3 regions of the Sphingomonas rhamnosi genome follow, and region 3 is predicted to be linked to each of the others. Evidence: predicted binding sites of a transcription regulator. Region 3 holds the regulator's gene; each other region holds the start of a gene.
The links. Region 3 encodes LexA, which represses DNA repair genes until DNA is damaged. Its sites were predicted from a motif close to GTTCCNCNCTTGTTCT; they were not measured.
Positions count from the first base shown of each region.

Region 1: a site for LexA is predicted at 1,954-1,969, ahead of radA (DNA repair protein RadA). Genes of this name have one in related genera too.
Region 2: a site for LexA is predicted at 3,394-3,409, ahead of U1701_RS14370 (PA0069 family radical SAM protein). Genes of this name have one in related genera too.

Region 1 covers NZ_JAXOJJ010000013.1:21,649-27,120, forward strand. Annotated here, with positions in the region: gene U1701_RS17765 (CvpA family protein) at 1-463, opposite strand, end outside; gene radA (DNA repair protein RadA) at 562-1,932, opposite strand; gene U1701_RS17775 (PQQ-binding-like beta-propeller repeat protein) at 2,142-3,464, opposite strand; gene U1701_RS17780 (tetratricopeptide repeat protein) at 3,461-4,165, opposite strand; gene panB (3-methyl-2-oxobutanoate hydroxymethyltransferase) at 4,233-5,093, opposite strand; gene U1701_RS17790 (DUF427 domain-containing protein) at 5,267-5,472, opposite strand, start outside.
Region 2 covers NZ_JAXOJJ010000006.1:216,183-221,654, reverse strand. Annotated here, with positions in the region: gene U1701_RS14390 (electron transfer flavoprotein-ubiquinone oxidoreductase) at 1-73, opposite strand, end outside; gene U1701_RS14385 (uracil-DNA glycosylase) at 193-924, shown strand; gene U1701_RS14380 (lytic transglycosylase domain-containing protein) at 921-2,771, shown strand; gene moaB (molybdenum cofactor biosynthesis protein B) at 2,761-3,288, shown strand; gene U1701_RS14370 (PA0069 family radical SAM protein) at 3,433-4,503, shown strand; gene U1701_RS14365 (NADP-dependent oxidoreductase) at 4,521-5,472, opposite strand, start outside.
Region 3 covers NZ_JAXOJJ010000006.1:57,263-62,734, forward strand. Annotated here, with positions in the region: gene gltX (glutamate--tRNA ligase) at 1-892, opposite strand, end outside; gene U1701_RS13590 (ComEC/Rec2 family competence protein) at 951-3,140, shown strand; gene lexA (transcriptional repressor LexA) at 3,131-3,802, opposite strand; gene U1701_RS13600 (molybdopterin molybdotransferase MoeA) at 3,858-5,042, opposite strand.

The DNA of each region.
Region 1 (5,472 bases), on a different contig from region 3:
CACTGGTCGCGTTGAGCAGCGGATAGGTGCGAGACGTCGTCATCCAGCTTGGCCGACGCGAGGGGCCACCGTGCAACGTATCGAGGACCAACGTCGTCAGCAGGAAGGCGAGACTCGCGAGGATCAACCCCTTGAGCGCACCGAAGCCGAAGCCAAGGGCGCGATCGACCGGGCCGAGAATCGAGGTGCGGGTGCGCTTGCCGATCGCGTTGGCGACAAGGCGCCCGCCGATATAGGTGACGCCGGCGATCAGCGCGAACGCCGCCACGGCCGCGCCGGAGGGCGTACCGACGACCGGGCTCAGCATCGCCGCGAGCGGCACATGGAACAGCTTCAACACCGCAACGATCGCGACCCAGGCGAACAACGACAGCACCTCGGTGACGAACCCGCGCATCAGCCCGAGGATCGCGGACCCTGCAACGGCGATGAGGACGACGATATCGAGCGCGGTCAGGTTCATGGGGTAGGGAATAGGGACGCGGGCGGCTTAGGGCTAGTGGGCGACGTTCGGTCGGCCTTCTTCCGATCTTCTTCGCCCAGGGGGAGATCGCACGCGACCTACCCCCGCCCCAGCATATGCTCGACGAACGCGCCTAGCGTCTTAAAGCCCTGCAGCCGCATGCCGCTCTTTTCGTCGGTCATAGAGGCGGGCACCATCGCGCGTTCGAAGCCGAGTTTGCTCGCCTCCTTCAACCGCAACGGGCCGTGCGCGACCGGGCGGATTTCCCCGGACAGCGCGACTTCGCCGAACGCGACCGCATCGACCGGTACCGGGCGCTCGGCCATCGCCGAGATCAGCGCCGCCGCGACTGCGAGGTCGGCGGCGGGATCCTGCACGCGGTAGCCGCCCGCGATGTTCAGATAGACTTCGGCCGACGAGAAGCTGAGCCCGCACCGCGCCTCAAGCACCGCGAGGATCATCGCGAGGCGCCCCGAATCCCAGCCGACCACCGCACGCCGCGGCGTCGCACCGCTCGCCAGCCGCACGGTCAGCGCCTGGATCTCGACCAGCACCGGCCGCGTACCCTCGAGCGCCGGGAACACCGTCGCCCCGGTCATCGCGTCGTCGCGGTTTGTCAGGAAAAGCGACGACGGGTTGCCGACTTCGGCCAGCCCCTCGGTCTGCATCGAGAACACGCCGATCTCATCGGTGCCGCCGAAGCGGTTCTTGATCGCGCGGAGGATGCGATACTGGTGACTGCGCTCGCCTTCGAAGCTCAGCACGGTATCGACCATGTGTTCGAGAACGCGCGGGCCGGCGATCGAGCCGTCCTTGGTGACGTGGCCGACCAGCACGACGGCGGTACCGCGTTCCTTGGCGAAGCGGATCAATTCCTGCGCCGAGGCGCGGACCTGGCTGACCGTGCCGGGCGCGCCCTCGATCAGGTCGGAGTGCATCGTCTGGATCGAATCGATCACGAGAAGCGCGGGGGGCCGAGTCTGCAGCGTCGTCAGGATGTCGCGGGTGGAGGTCGCGGCGGCGAGCTGGACGGGGGCGTTGCCGAGCCCTAGCCGACGTGCGCGCAGGCGGACCTGATCGGCGGCTTCCTCGCCCGAGACATAGGCCACCGACTGGCCGGCGAGCGCCATCTTGGCGGCAGCCTGGAGCAGCAGCGTGGATTTACCGATTCCGGGGTCGCCGCCGATCAGCGTCGCCGAGCCTTCCACGAACCCACCGCCCAGCGCGCGGTCGAGTTCCGCGATGCCGGTCGCCATGCGATCGGGCAGCTTGATCTCGGCGTCGAGCCCGACCAGCTGGATCGCGCGGCCGCCGGTCTGCAGGTTGTGCTTCGAATGGAATGGGGTGGCGGCGGTGTTCGCCTCTTCGACCAGCGTGTTCCATTCCGCACAGTCGGCGCATTGGCCGGCCCAGCGCGAGGAAACCGAGCCGCAGGCTTGGCAGACATATCGTTTTTGCGGTTTCGCCATGCGAAGCGATGTAGCAAGTCCGGAACGATTAGGGAACATGCGGCGGGACAGGTGCGAGTCACCCGCGCTCCATTCCAACCTCCGTCATCCCCGCGAAGGCGGGGATCCATACCCTCGGACCGCGTGGCTATACCGCGACGTCAGCCAGTCTGGATTCCCGCCTGCGCGGGAATGACGGAATTAGGGGGAGGCGCCCGCGCTTCAACCGGTCACCGATAGGCGGTGATCTTGCCCTTTTGATCGAGCGTGTAGAGCGTCGAGTTCGCGACGATCGGGGGCAGCGTGAACGGCGTCTTGGTTTCGACCGTCGACGCGACGGCGCCGTCGCCCGGGTTCACGTACACGATCTCGCCACGCGAATTGGTCAGGATCAGGTGGTTGCCCGCGAGCACCGGGCCGAACCAGGTCACCGCGTTGCTGCGCTTCTTCTCGTTCTGGAACCGCTTGAGCTGCGCGATCCAGCGGGCCTTGCCGCTGGTGCGCGACAGGCAGACGAGGCGCGCGTCGTCGGTGATCACGAACAGCCATTCGCCCGCGATCCACGGCGTCGAGATGCCCGCGAAATTCTGCTCCCACAGGCGCTGGCCGGTCGACAGGTCGAGCGCGACCATGCGGCCACCCTGCCCGACCGCGTAGACGCGGCCATTGTCGATCACCGGCGCGGCGTCGATGTCCGACAGGCTCGACACCGAGGTCGTCACCGAGGTGCGCGACAGTGCATCCTGCCACAGGATACGGCCATTCTCGTAGCGATAGGCGCTGAGTTCGCCGCTCGAGAAGCCGGCGACGACGGTGCCTTGGCTGACCGCGGGCGCCGCGACGCCGAACACGCCCTGCGTCTCAAGCGTCCCCGACTGGACCCACTGGACCTTGCCGTCGGCCTGATCGAGCGAGAAGATCTGGTTGTCCTGCGTGAGGACGTACACCGAGCCGTTGGCGACGGTCGGCGAGCCGCGCAGCGGGCCGCCCGGCTTAACGCGCCACAGCTGCTTGCCGTCCGCGGCGTTGAGCGCGACGACGTCGCCGACGCCGTCGGTCGCATAGACCTTGCCGTCGTCATAGCTGACGCCGCCGCCGAAGCGCGCGCTGGCGTTGAGCTTGCCCTCGGTCAGCGGCGCCGTCCACAGCGGCGCGCCGGTGTCGGCGGCATAGGCGTGGACGACCGCCGCAACGTCGGTCACGAACAGCTTGTTCTCGGCCACGACCGGGGCGGCGGCGAGCCGCTGGCGGTTCGATCCGCCGTCGATCCCGGCCTGCCACACGCGCGTCGGCGCGTTGCCGAGCGCGAGTTGGCCGAGCGAATGCGCGGGATTGCCGCCGGGCTCCGCCCAGGAGTCGTTCGGCGCGGCGGCGGGCAGCAGGACCTGGACGTCGGCGATGGTCTTGTCGGTCTCGACTTCGTTTTCCGAAACCAGGATCGACACGCGCTCGCCGACGGTCGGGGTCTTCTTGGGGCCACCCTTGAATACGCCACACCCGCCCAAAGCCAGAAGCGCGGCCACCGCGACGCTTACCCGATAGGAATTCTTCATTTCGTATCCTCGGTAGGGGTCGCGTTCGGCGCGGCATCGACGCCCAGTACGCCCGCCATCTGAACCGCACGTTGACGGATCGTTTCGGGCACGCCCGGATCGCGTGCGATCTGGCCGAACAACGTACCCGCCTGGGGCCGCTGGTTCAGGCGGAGATAGGCGACGCCGACCATCTCGCCCGCGCTGCCGAGCCAGGCGCCACCGGGAACCGCGAGCGGCCGCAGCCGCTCCACCACGACCTGCGGCTTCAGCGTGTCGTATTCGGCTGCAGTCTGGCGGATCAGCGCAAGATCGCGGAACGGCTTGGCGAGCGACGCATCCGCGGCGACCGTCGCGAACTTGGCGGCGGCGCCCTTCAGGTCGTTCTTCTGGAGCAGGATATCGGCTTGCGTGAACTGCGCGAGCGCGCGGTAGCCGTCGCGGTTCGATCCGGCGAGTTCGGCCAGCGATTTCGACGCAGCGAGCACGTTGTTGGCGCCCAGCGAATCATAGGCGGCCTGGAGCTGTTCGCCCTCGACCCCTGCAGCTTCGGCCTGGCGGTGCTGCCAGTAGAGGAAGCCGGCAAGTGCTGCGAGCGCGGCGAAGACCGCTACCGCGACCCAGAGACCCCATTTGGTCCAGAACCCGGCGAGCTGGTCGCGACGCAGTTCCTCGTCGACCTCGCGCAGGAATGCTTCATCGGTTTTCGGCGGCAGGGCCAAGTGGAACTCCGGATCTGGTAAGGGAAGCGCGGACCTTAGTCGCGCGGCCTGCGAAACGAAAGGCGGATCAGTCCTTGGGTGCGTAGGTCTGGTCGGGCGTCGGGAAAGCGCGGCTGCGTACCTCGCCCGCATAGTCGGCGACCGCGGCGGAAATACGGCCGGCCAGGTCGTCATAGCGCTTCACGAACCGCGCGGTGCGATCAAACAGGCCGAGCATGTCCTCTGTCACCAGCACCTGCCCGTCGCACTGCGCCGACGCGCCGATACCGATCACCGGGCACGACACTTCGGCGGTGATGGTGCGGGCGAGCGGTTCGAGCACGCCCTCGACGACGATCGCGAACGCGCCGGCTTCCGCCACCGCGCGGGCGTCGCCGACGATCTTGGCGTGTTCGGCATTGGTCCGACCGCGCGCGCCATAGCCTCCCAGCACGTTCACGGCCTGCGGGGTGAGGCCGATATGCGCCATCACGGGAATGCCACGCTGCGTGAGGAACGCGATCGTCGGGGCCATGGCCGCGCCGCCCTCCAACTTCACCGCCGCCGCGCCGGTTTCGGCCATGATCCGCGACGCGGAGGCGAAGGCGGCCTCCGGGCTCGCCTCATAGCTGCCGAACGGCATGTCGATGACGACGACGCTGTGATAGCTGCCGCGCACCACCGCGGCGCCGTGCGCGCACATCATGTCGAGCGTGACCGCCAGCGTCGATGGCAAGCCGTAGATCACCTGCCCCAGGCTGTCGCCGACCAGCAGCAGGTCGCAGTGCGTGTCGAGCAGCTGCGCCATCCGCGCGGTGTAGGCGGTGAGCATCACCAGCGGCTCGCCCCCCTTGCAGCGCTGGATCGCGGGCACGGTGAGGCGCTTGAGCGGCGTGGGCGTCGGGTTGGCGCGACTCGTCGCGGTGTCGAGCTGGTAGGTCGTGGACATGGCGGCGGGTCTTAGCGCGTGGGGGCCGCGGGGTACAACTCACACCCCTCCGTTACGCCCCCCTCGCCGTCATGCCAGCGCAGGCTGGCATCTCCCGGTTCGGGCCACGGCGCCTGCCCCACGGAGACCCCAGCCTTCGCTGGGGTGACGGTCGGGGGCAGGCAATGCAGGACTCACCCGACCGTCACGCCCTTCCAGAACGCGTAGCGCCCCTTGATCTCGGCGGCCTTCGCTTTCGGGTCTGGATAGTACCAGACCGCATCGACGTTGCGCTTCCCGTCGACGACCAGCGTCTTGTAGCTGGCGTCGCCCTTCCACGGGCAATGCGTCTTCGTCGCGCTGTCTTCGAGCAATGCCGGATCGATGCTGTCGGCGGGGA
Region 2 (5,472 bases), 160 kb from region 3:
TCGCTGCCGACAGGCCCGCCGGGCCAGCCCCGACGATCACCACGTCATACGGCATCGATTCACGGTCACTCATCATCGTCTCCCGGGACGCGGGCGGCACACCGTTCGTTCGGGCGCGAGCCAGCACCATATTGTCCAATAAGGCGATTGCGCGAGTTGACCGCCACGTCAACCGCACAGCATAGGTGCCCCATGGGGGCAGACCAGCATATAGGGTGGCACGCGCTCGCCGCCAGCACGCTCGAATGGTGGCACGACGCCGGCGTCGACACGCTGGTCGACGATCTTCCGCGCGACTGGCTCGCCCCGCCCGCCCCCCTCCCCGCTGCCGCGAATCCTGCTGCCGTGGCTGCGCTTCCGGCAGCGGCGTCGAGCGAAATGCCCGCGCTGCTCGCCGACTTCCTGAACTGGCGGACCGGCCCCGCAATGCCCGAGTCCAGCTGGGGCGGCGTGTCCTTTGCCGCTACGGGTCCTGCGACTGCCGACCTCATGGTGCTGGTCGATTGCCCCGAGCGCGACGATGGCGAGACCTTGCTGTCGGGGCCCGCAGGCCGGCTGTTCGACCGGATGCTCGCCGCGATCGGACTGACGCGCGACGCGGTCCACTTGGCCTCGGTCTGTGCGAAACGTCCGACCGCCGGGCGCGTGCAACAGGATGTCGAGGCACAGCTTGCTGCGATCGCGCAGCATCACGTCGGACTGGTCGCGCCCAAGCGGTTGCTCGTGCTCGGCAATGCGGCGAGCCGTGCGATCCTCGCGACGGATTTGTCGCAGGCGCGCGGGCGTTTACACGCATTTAACCATAAGGCTGGACAGTCGGCGACGGTCGCGAGCTTCCATCCGCGGTTCTTGTTGGAAAAGCCCGCCGCCAAGGCCGAAGCCTGGAGAGATTTGCAGATGTTGATGCGGGATCTGGACGCATGAAGCGGATCATAATTGCAGGAGCGTTAGCGGCGCTGAGTTCCCCGGTCCTCGCCGCCGCCGCGCCGGCCGAACCGGCAGCGGAAGCGCGCTTCGCCGCGGGCGCGAAGGCCGACGTGATCCCGCCCCAACTCGACCCTACGCAGCGCGACGCCTATCGTCAGGTCTTCGCCGCGATCCGCGACCAGAAATGGACCGACGCGCAGATCCGGCTCGACACGATGGCGCCGGGCCCGCTGCACGCGATCGCCCGCGCCGAGATCTATACCGCAAAGGGCTCGCCGCGGGTCGAGATGGAGCCGCTGACCGCGTTGCTGACCGAAGCGCCCGACTTGCCGCAGGCCGCCGACATCGCCCGCCTGGCGAAGGTTCGCGGCGCGATCGACCTGCCGGTGCTGCCCGAAGCGCAGCGGCTGATCTGGCAGGACGGCGCGCCGCGGCGCCTGCACGCCAGAAGCGTAAAGAGCGACCTGATCGCCGCCGATCTCGCGACCAAGATGCAGCCCTTCGTCAAGGCGGACATGGGCCAAGAGGCGCAGGCGCTGCTCGACGGCACGCCGGGCCTGTCCCCCGAGGCGCTGACCGAATGGCAGCAGCGCGTCGCGTGGATCTATTTCCTGCGCGGCGACGATGCGAACGCGCGCACTATGGCCGCCAAGGCCGAGAACGGCAGCGGCGACTGGGCGATCCAGGCACGCTGGGTCGGCGCGCTGTCGGCGTGGCGGCAGAATGACTGCGCCGCTGCCGAAGCCGGGTTCGAGGGCGTCGCCGGGCGAGCGGCCGACGTCGATATGCGCAGCGCCGCGCTCTACTGGGCGTCGCGCGCCGACATGGCGTGCGGCCGCCCCGACAAGATCGAGGGCCGGCTCAAGGCCGCGGCGCAATTCTCCGAAAGCTTCTACGGCCAGCTCGCGCGCCAGGCGCTGTCGATCAAGGATCGCGCCGCGCGGCCGATCGGCCCGGTCGCCGCCGACTGGCTGATGCTCGACAAGCGCCAGAACGTGAAGGTCGCCGCCGCGCTGGTCGAGATCGGCGAGACCGACCTCGCCGACGACGTCCTCCGTCAGCAGGCCAAGATCGGCCCGCCGCGCGAATTCCCGAGCCTGGTCCGCGTCGCCGAGGCACTGAGCCTGCCCGCGACCACCGTGTGGCTCGCGCACAATTGTCCGCAGGGCTTCATGGCCACCGCCGAATCGCGCTATCCGACGCCCGACTGGACCCCCGACAGCGGCTGGCGCGTCGAAAAGGCGCTGGTCTATGCGCATACGCTCGAGGAATCGCGGTTCCGCAACAGCGTGACCAGCCCCGCCGGCGCCTACGGCCTCATGCAGATCATGCCCGCCGCCGCGACCGATTTCGCGCGCGAACGCGGCACCTACATCGACAAGGCGGCGCTGACCAAGCCCTCCACCAACATGGACATCGGCCAGCGCCATCTGGAGCGGCTGCGCGACATGGCCGGCGTCACCGGCGGGCTGCTGCCCAAGGTGATCGCTGCGTACAATGCCGGCCCCCGCCCGGTCGGCGACTGGAACGCGATCGTCCACGACAATGGCGATCCGCTACTCTATATCGAGAGTATCCCCTATTGGGAGACGCGCGGCTACGTCACCACGGTGATGCGCAACTATTGGATGTACGAGGCGCAGGGCGGCAAGAAAGCCTCGGTCAGCCGCTCCGCACTCGCACAGGGCATGTGGCCGCGCTTCCCGGGCCTGCCCGGCGCCCCGATGGTCCGCATGAACGCCTCGCCCAACGCGCGCGCCAGCGCCAGCATCGCCCCGCTTCACACCGTGGCCGTGAACGCCAGCGTCAGCCCGCAGTCGACGTCCGTTACCAATGCCAATTGACCTCAACGCCGAGTTCCTGCCCGTCCGCATCGCCGTCCTGACCGTGTCGGACACGCGCGGGCTGGCCGACGATCGATCGGGCGACACGCTCGTCGCGCGGCTGACCGAAGCCGGCCACATCCTCGCCGACCGCCGGATCGAGAAGGACGACGCCGACGTCATCGTCACCCGGCTGCACAGCTGGATCGACGATCCCGAGATCGACGTGATCATCACCACCGGCGGCACCGGCGTGACCGGGCGCGACGTGACCCCCGAGGCGATCGAGCGCATCGCCGACAAGATGATCCCCGGCTTTGGCGAGCTGTTCCGCATGCTCAGCTACCAGACGATCGGCACCTCGACCGTCCAGTCGCGCGCCTGCGCCTGCGTCACCCGCGGCACCTACATCTTCGCGCTGCCGGGCTCGACCGGTGCGGTAAAGGACGGCTGGGACGGCATCCTCAAGGACCAGCTCGATAACCGGCACAAGCCCTGCAACTTCGTCGAGCTGATGCCGCGCCTGCTGGAGAAATAACTCTCTCTTCTCCCGCGAAAGCGGGAGTCCAGGGTTTCAAACGGTACGCCTGCGACTCCTGGGCTCCCGCTTTCGCGGGAGAACGGAGTGCTTGAAGGACAGTTCGTTCTTTATCTGTTCCGCGAATCCGCATACCCTCCCCCAATGTCCAAGCCCCGACCCATCCGCGGCGCAACGCTCAACGGCGCGAGCACCCGCTTCAACCTGCCCCAGACCGAAGCCGACGGCGACTGGCTCGACGCCCGCGGCGAAATCGACGGCGAGCCCGCCCGCCTCCGCACCACGGTAACGGTCGAACACCCGCGCACGATCATCTCGCGCAACACCTCCCCCGACATCGGTTTCGATCGCTCGATCAACCCCTATCGTGGCTGCGAACATGGCTGCATCTATTGCTTCGCCCGGCCGAGCCACGCGTTCCACGATCTCTCCCCCGGCCTCGATTTCGAGAGCAAGCTGTTCGCCAAACCCGACGCTGCCGCGCTGCTCCGCGCCGAACTCGCAAAGCCCGGCTATGTCGTCGCGCCGATGGCGCTGGGTACGAACACCGACCCCTATCAGCCGATCGAAACCGACTGGCGTGTGACGCGCAGCGTGATCGAAGTGCTTGCGGAAACCAGCCATCCACTCGGCATCACCACCAAGTCCGACCGCGTCGTCCGCGACCTCGCCCTGCTGGCGCCGATGGCGGCGAAGGGGCTTGCCTCGGTGACGCTTTCGATCACAACACTCGACCCGAAGATCGCCGCGACACTCGAACCCCGCGCGCCGCACCCCGAACGCCGGCTGGCCGCGGTGGGCCGGCTCGCCGACGCGGGCGTGCCCGTCAACGTCTCGATCGCGCCCGTCATCCCCGCAATCACCGACCACGAGATCGAACACCTCGTCGCGCGCGCCGCCGAAGCGGGCGCGCACTGTGTCTTCTTCCTGCCGGTCCGGCTTCCGTGGGAAGTCGCGCCGCTATTCCGCGCCTGGCTCGACGACCATTTCCCCGACCGCGCGGGCAAAGTAATGGCGACGATCCAGTCGCTACGCGGCGGCCGCGACAACGATTCCAACTTCTTCACCCGCATGCAGGGCCAGGGTCCCTGGGCCGATCTGATGCGCACCCGCTTCTCGATCGCGGTCCGCAAGCACGGCCTCAACCGCGACCGCGTGCCGCTCCGCCGCGATTTGTTCCGCCCGCCACGCGGACCGCAGGGCGAGCTGTTCTGACGGGGAGAACCCGCGCCTCACACCCGAACCAGCATCTTGCCCCGGTTGCCGCCCGAAAACAGCCCCAGGAACGCATCCGGCATCGCGTCGAGCCCGTCGTGCACGGTCTCCTCACGCGTCAACGTCCCCGCCGCGAGCATCACGCCCATGTCGTGGAAGAACGCGTCACGCTTGTCGAAGAAATCGCTGACGATGAAGCCACGGATATTGATGCGGTTGCCGATCACGCGCGCCAGATACCGCAGCTCGGTAGCCGCGCCGCTGTTGTACACCTCGATCATCCCGCAAATTGCGAACCGCGCGCGCACCCGCGCCGCGCTCAGCGCCGCGTCGAAATGCTCGCCGCCGACATTGTCGAAATACACGTCGATGCCCTTCGGTGCGGCCTCGGCGAGCGCCTTCACCAGCGGCACGCCCGCCTTGTAGTCGATCACCGCATCCGCGCCCAGGCTCTTGACCCACGCACATTTCTCCGCGCCGCCCGCCGAACCGATTACCGTCATACCGCGCGCCTTGGCGATCTGCACGACGGTCGATCCGACCGCGCCCGCCGCCGCCGAGACGAACACGACGTCGCCCGCCTTCGCGCCAGCGACCTCGGTCAGGCCGAAATACGCGGTCATCCCCGGCATGCCGAGTTGCCCCAGGAACGCCTGTTCGGGCACGTCGAGCACGGGCAGCTTCTGCGCCTCCGCGGCAGGCAGCACCGCCTCGTCGCGCCAGCCGAGCATGTGCTGCACGCGGTCGCCGACCGCGATGCCCTCGGCTTTGCTCTCGATCACCTCACCGATCGCGCCGCCCTGCATCGCCTCGCCCAGCACGAATGGCGGAACGTAGCTTTTCACGTCGTTCATCCGCCCGCGCATATAGGGGTCGACCGACAACCAGCGGTTCGCAACGCGGATCTCGCCGGCGCCGAGCGGCTGCGTCGGCAACGCGATCATCGCAAAGTCGGTATGCTTGGGCATG
Region 3 (5,472 bases):
ATTCGACCGCCTGGGTGCGGCTGATGATCTCGTCGTCGCCATGCCCCCAACCCAGCCGGAGCAGATAATTGTCGAACGCTTCGGGCAGGATGCCCATCTCGTCGCGATACGCCTCGATCCCGACCGCGCCGTGACGCTTCGACAGCTTGGCGCCGTCGGGGCCGTGGATCAGCGGGATGTGCGCGTACACCGGCTCGGGCCAGCCCATCGCGCGGTAGATCGGCAGTTGGCGGAACGCGTTGTTGAGGTGATCGTCGCCGCGGATGACGTGCGTCACGCCCATGTCGTGGTCGTCCACCACCACAGCGAGCATATAGGTCGGCGTGCCGTCCGACCGGAGCAGGATCATGTCGTCGATCTCGGCATTCTGCACCGTGACCGAGCCCTGGACTTGGTCCTGGATCGTCACCGCTCCTTCGAGCGGCGCGCGCAGGCGGACGACGTGCGAACGGTCGGGCGCTTCGCTGGCCGGGCGGTCGCGCCACGGGCTGCGGATGCGCAACGGCTTTTTTGCCGCCTGCGCCTCGGCGCGCATCTCGGCGATCTCGTCGTTGGTCATGTAGCAGCGATAGGCGTGGCCGCTGGCGACCATCTCGTGGGCGACGTGGGCGTGCCGCTCGGCGCGCGCGAACTGCATCACCGCGTCGCCGTCCCAGTCGAGGCCGAGCCAGCGCATGCCGTCCAGGATCGCGTCGATCGCAGGCTGAGTCGAGCGGACGCGATCGGTGTCCTCGATGCGCAGCAGAAACGTGCCGCCGTTCGCCTTGGCATAGAGCCAGTTGAACAGCGCGGTGCGTGCACCGCCGAGATGGAGAAACCCCGTCGGCGACGGGGCGAAACGGGTAACCACGGATGCAGGCGACGCTGCATGCGTTTCAGATGTTGCGCCCAATCGCGGGTGCTCCCAGACTGTAAGAACGATGGCGAATACCGCCGTCGCCGCCCCTAGCATGGCCCTAGTGCGGCGACAAATGGGCGTGCCGCGATGGGCGGCGGAGCGCGGTCGTGCGATCGAGCGCTGGCTGGAGGCGGAGCGCGACCAGCTCGTGCTGTGGCTGCCGGTGGCGCTGGGGGCGGGGATCGCGCTGTGGTTCGTGCTGCCGGACCCGGTGGCGTGGCGGGTGGCGATGCTTGCGCTGGGGGCGGTGGGGCTGGCGGGGCTCGCGGTCGGGCGCGGTGGGCGCGCGGCGCGGGCGGTTGCGGTGGGCGCGCTGACCGCGGCGCTGGGGTTGGCGCTGGTCTGGGCGCGGTCGGACCGGGTTGCGGCGCCGGTGCTCGCGCGGACGATGGTCGCGACGTTCGCGGCCCGCGTCGAACGGGTCGAGCCGCTCGCAGCGCGGGACCTCGTCCGCCTGACGCTGGCGCCGAGCGGATCGGCGACCGATACGCGGGGCGATGCGATCACGCTGCCGCCGCTGCTGCGCGTGAACCTGGCGGAGGCCGATGTGCCGCGCGGGCTCGGTGAGGGTGCGGTCATTCGGTTGCGTGCGCGGTTGATGCCGCCGCCGTTGCCGGCGGTGCCCGGCGCCTATGACTTCGCCCGTGTCGCGTGGTTTGCAGGGATCGGCGCGACGGGTCGCGGGTTCGCTCCCGTCACGGTAACGACCGCCGCGGAGAAGGGCTCGGGGCTACGCGGTCGGTTGTCGACGCATATCACCGACAGGCTCGACGGCAGCGCGGGCGGGATCGCTGCGGCGCTCGCGACCGGCGACGTCGGCGCGATCGGCGAAGACGATTCGGAAGCGATGCGGCGCGCGGGGTTGGCGCATCTGCTGTCGGTCAGCGGGCTGCACATCACCGCGGCGGTGGCGGCGACAATGCTGGTCGTGATGCGGCTGCTCGCGCTTAGCCCTTGGCTGGCGCTGCGTGTTCGCTTGCCGCTGGTGGCCGCGGTGGCGGGCGCTGCTGCGGCGATCGGCTATACGCTGCTCACCGGCAGCCAGGTGCCGACGATCCGCAGTTGTGTGGCGGCGTTGCTGGTGCTGCTTGCGCTGGCGATTGGTCGCGAGGCGGTGACGTTGCGTGCGCTGGCGGCGGGCGCGGTGATTGTGCTGGTCGCGTTGCCAGAGGCACTGGCGGGGCCGAGCTTCCAGCTGTCGTTTGCGGCGATCGCGGCGATCGTCGCGCTGCACGAGCATCCGCGGATCAAGGCGGTGTTCGGACCGCATGAGGAGGGGGCCGTACGCCGGTTGATGCGCGGCGTGGCGTCGCTGTTGCTGACCGGGATCGTCGTCGAGGCCGCGCTGATGCCGATCGCGGTGTATCATTTCCACAAGGCCGGGCTGTACGGAGCGGCCGCGAATATCGTGGCGATCCCGCTGACCACCTTTGTCGTGATGCCGCTCGAGGCGCTGGCGTTGGTGCTGGACGCGGCAGGACTTGGTGCACCGGTGTGGTGGCTGGTGCAGCACACGCTTGACCTCCTGCTGTGGATTGCTCGGACGGTCGCGGCGGCGCCGGGAGCGGTGCGGGCACTGCCGGCGATGCCGGAGGGAGCCTATGCGGCGATGATCGGCGGGGGGCTGTGGATCGCGTTGTGGCGGACCAAGTGGCGGCGGCTCGGCGTGCTGCCGGTGCTGTTCGGGGCGAGCTGGGCGTTAGCCACGCCGGCGCCTGACCTGCTGGTGACCGGGGATGGACGGCATGTCGCGGTGCGGACTGCCGCGGGTCTGGCGCTGTTGCGGGACCGGGCGGGGGATTATGTTCGTGATACGCTCGCCGAGAATGGTGGGCTGGACGGCGAGCCGTTGCTGTTGGCGGACCAGCCCGATGCGCGGTGCAGTCGGGATTTGTGCATGACCGACATCCCGGCGGGGGGACGGCGGTGGCGGATCCTGGCGACACGGAGCGTATATCTGGTGCCGTCGGCCGAGTTGATCGCAGCGTGTCGGGGGGCGGATATCGTTGTCAGCGAACGCGCCTTGCCGAGGCGGTGTTCGCCGCGGTGGTTGCGGCTGGACCGGGGGATGCTGCGGCGGACGGGTGGGGTGGCGGTGACGTTGGGCACGGGTCGGGTGACGACGGTTTTGGAGGCCGGAGATCGGCACCCGTGGCGGGATGTGTCGCCGGCGGTGCCGTCGGTACTCCGAACTCCCGCTTTGGCGGGAGAACCGGGCACTCGCCGCCATCTTCAATCGTAGCGGCGGAGGATGCCCGACAATTTGCCCTGTACGCGGACCTGCGCGGGCGAATAGCGTTGTGGGTCGTAGGCGCGGTTGGCGGGGTCGAGGCGGACCATCGCGCCTTCGCGGCGGAAATATTTCAGCGTGGCCTCGCTCTCTTCGATCAGCGCGACGACGATCTCGCCGTCGCGGGCGGTCTCGGTACGGCGGATCAACGCATAGTCGCCGTCGAGGATGCCCGCTTCGACCATCGAATCCCCGGAGACTTCGAGCGCATAATGTTCGCCGGAACCGAGCAACGCGGCGGGGACGGCTAGCATGGACGAGCCCTCGAACGCCTCGATCGGCACACCGGCGGCGATGCGACCGTGGAGCGGGATCTCGATGACGTCGTTGGCCGGTTGCGGCGCGGACTTGATGTTCGCGGGGGCGGGGGGTGCACTTTCCACCACCTTCTTTTCCGCGCGCTCAGGCATGCGCAGCACTTCCAGCGCGCGGGCGCGGTTGGGGAGGCGACGGATGAAGTTGCGTTCCTCCAGTGCACTGATCAGCCGGTGGACGCCCGACTTGGACTTGAGGTCGAGCGCGTCCTTCATCTCCTCGAACGACGGCGACACGCCGGTATCCTCGAGGCGATCGTTGATGAAGCAGACGAGCTCGTGCTGTTTACGCGTGAGCATGGCAATCCTCCGTCCGGAACAGACAAGGAACTTCTACGGAACAAAGTTAACGGCGTCAAGCGATCACTAGGATTTCCGCCGAGTCGCCCGCGACGGCGGCGGGGGCGTTGCCGGGGCGGACAATCAGGCAGGTCGACCGCGCAAGCGTGAGCAGCATCGAGCTGTCCTGGATCGTCGAGGCATAGGCGCGGCCGTCGCGGAGCTCGGCGCGCAGATAGTCGGTGCGCGCGTTGTTGGCGGGGATATCCTCGCCGAGTAGCGCGTGGGTAGTCTGCGGCAAGGGATCGCGGGCGCCGGCCATGTGCGCGACGACCGGGCGGACGAACAGCGTCGCGGTGACGAACGCCGAGACCGGGTTGCCGGGCAGGCTAAGTACGGTCGCATCGCCGAGCCGGCCTGCCATCATCGGCTTGCCCGGGCGCAACGCGATCCGCCAGAAATCGATCGTGCCGCCGGCGGCCTCGATCGCCGGGCGGACGAGATCGTGGTCGCCGACCGACGCGCCCCCGGTGGTGACGAGCAGGTCGCACGCGGCGCCGGCGAACGCGTCGCGCAGCGCCTCCAGCCGATCGGGCAGGATGCCGAGATCGACAATGTCGACGGGCAGGTCGGCGAGCATCGCGGCGAGCATGATGCCGTTGGATTCGGGCAGCGCGGTGGCGTCGGTGGTCGATCCGGGCGGCACGAGTTCGTCGCCGGTCGCGGCGACGGCGACGCGGACGCGGCGGTTGACGCACAGCGTGCCGTGGCCACCGGTCGCGGCGACCGCGATGCGGGCGGGGGTCAGGCGGTCACCCTTGGCGATCAAACGGTCGCCTGTGGTGAAGTCGAGGCCCTTGCGGCGGGTGTTGCGGCCGTGGCGTGGTGGGCCTTCGCCGGACAGGGCCAGCGCTGCGCCGTCGCGCGCGGCCTCCTCCTGGATCAGCACGGTGTCGGTGCCCGCGGGCATCGCGGCACCGGTGAAGATGCGGACCGCCTCGCCGGCCTGCGCCGCGCCGTCGAACGGGCGGCCGGCGGCGCTTTCGCCGATCACCGTCCAGGGGCCGGGCATGTCGGCGAAGCGGATCGCATAGCCGTCCATCGCGGAGAGATCGACAGCCGGCTGGGTCCGGACGGCGAGGATGTCCTCTGCGGCCCAGCGGCCAGCGGCGTCGCGCAACGGAACGGCTTCGGCGCCGACCCGAGTCGCGATCGCGAACAGGCGCGATTGGGCTTCGGCGACGGGGAGGAGGGCGGTCATTTGGGGTCTGTTCCGGCGCGAATGTTGTCAATGTTGAGGCGGTAGACGGTTTTTGCGGGCCGAATGTTGAGACCGTCGCTGCGCGTGCGGGGATTTTCCGCGCGAATGTTGAGAGCGCGTGGGGCGGATCGGGTTCGGGGAAGGGCGGCGCAGCACGTCATACCGTCAGGGCTGACATATTCGGACCGTGTAGGACAGCGCGGAGTACGGGCATGATTGAACATTCGTCATCCCGGACTTGATCCGGGGTCCAGGGTTGCGGACGGTCGCGCTTGTGGCCATGGATCCTGACTTTCGTCACGATGACGGGGTGGGGGGCGCCTTTCAGGTAGCACTTCCCCGGCGAAGGCCGGGGCTCAGTTGGGCAACGGCGGTGACGAAGGGCGGCGCTCCGTTACTACAGCCTTCCCAACTGGGCACCGGCCTTCGC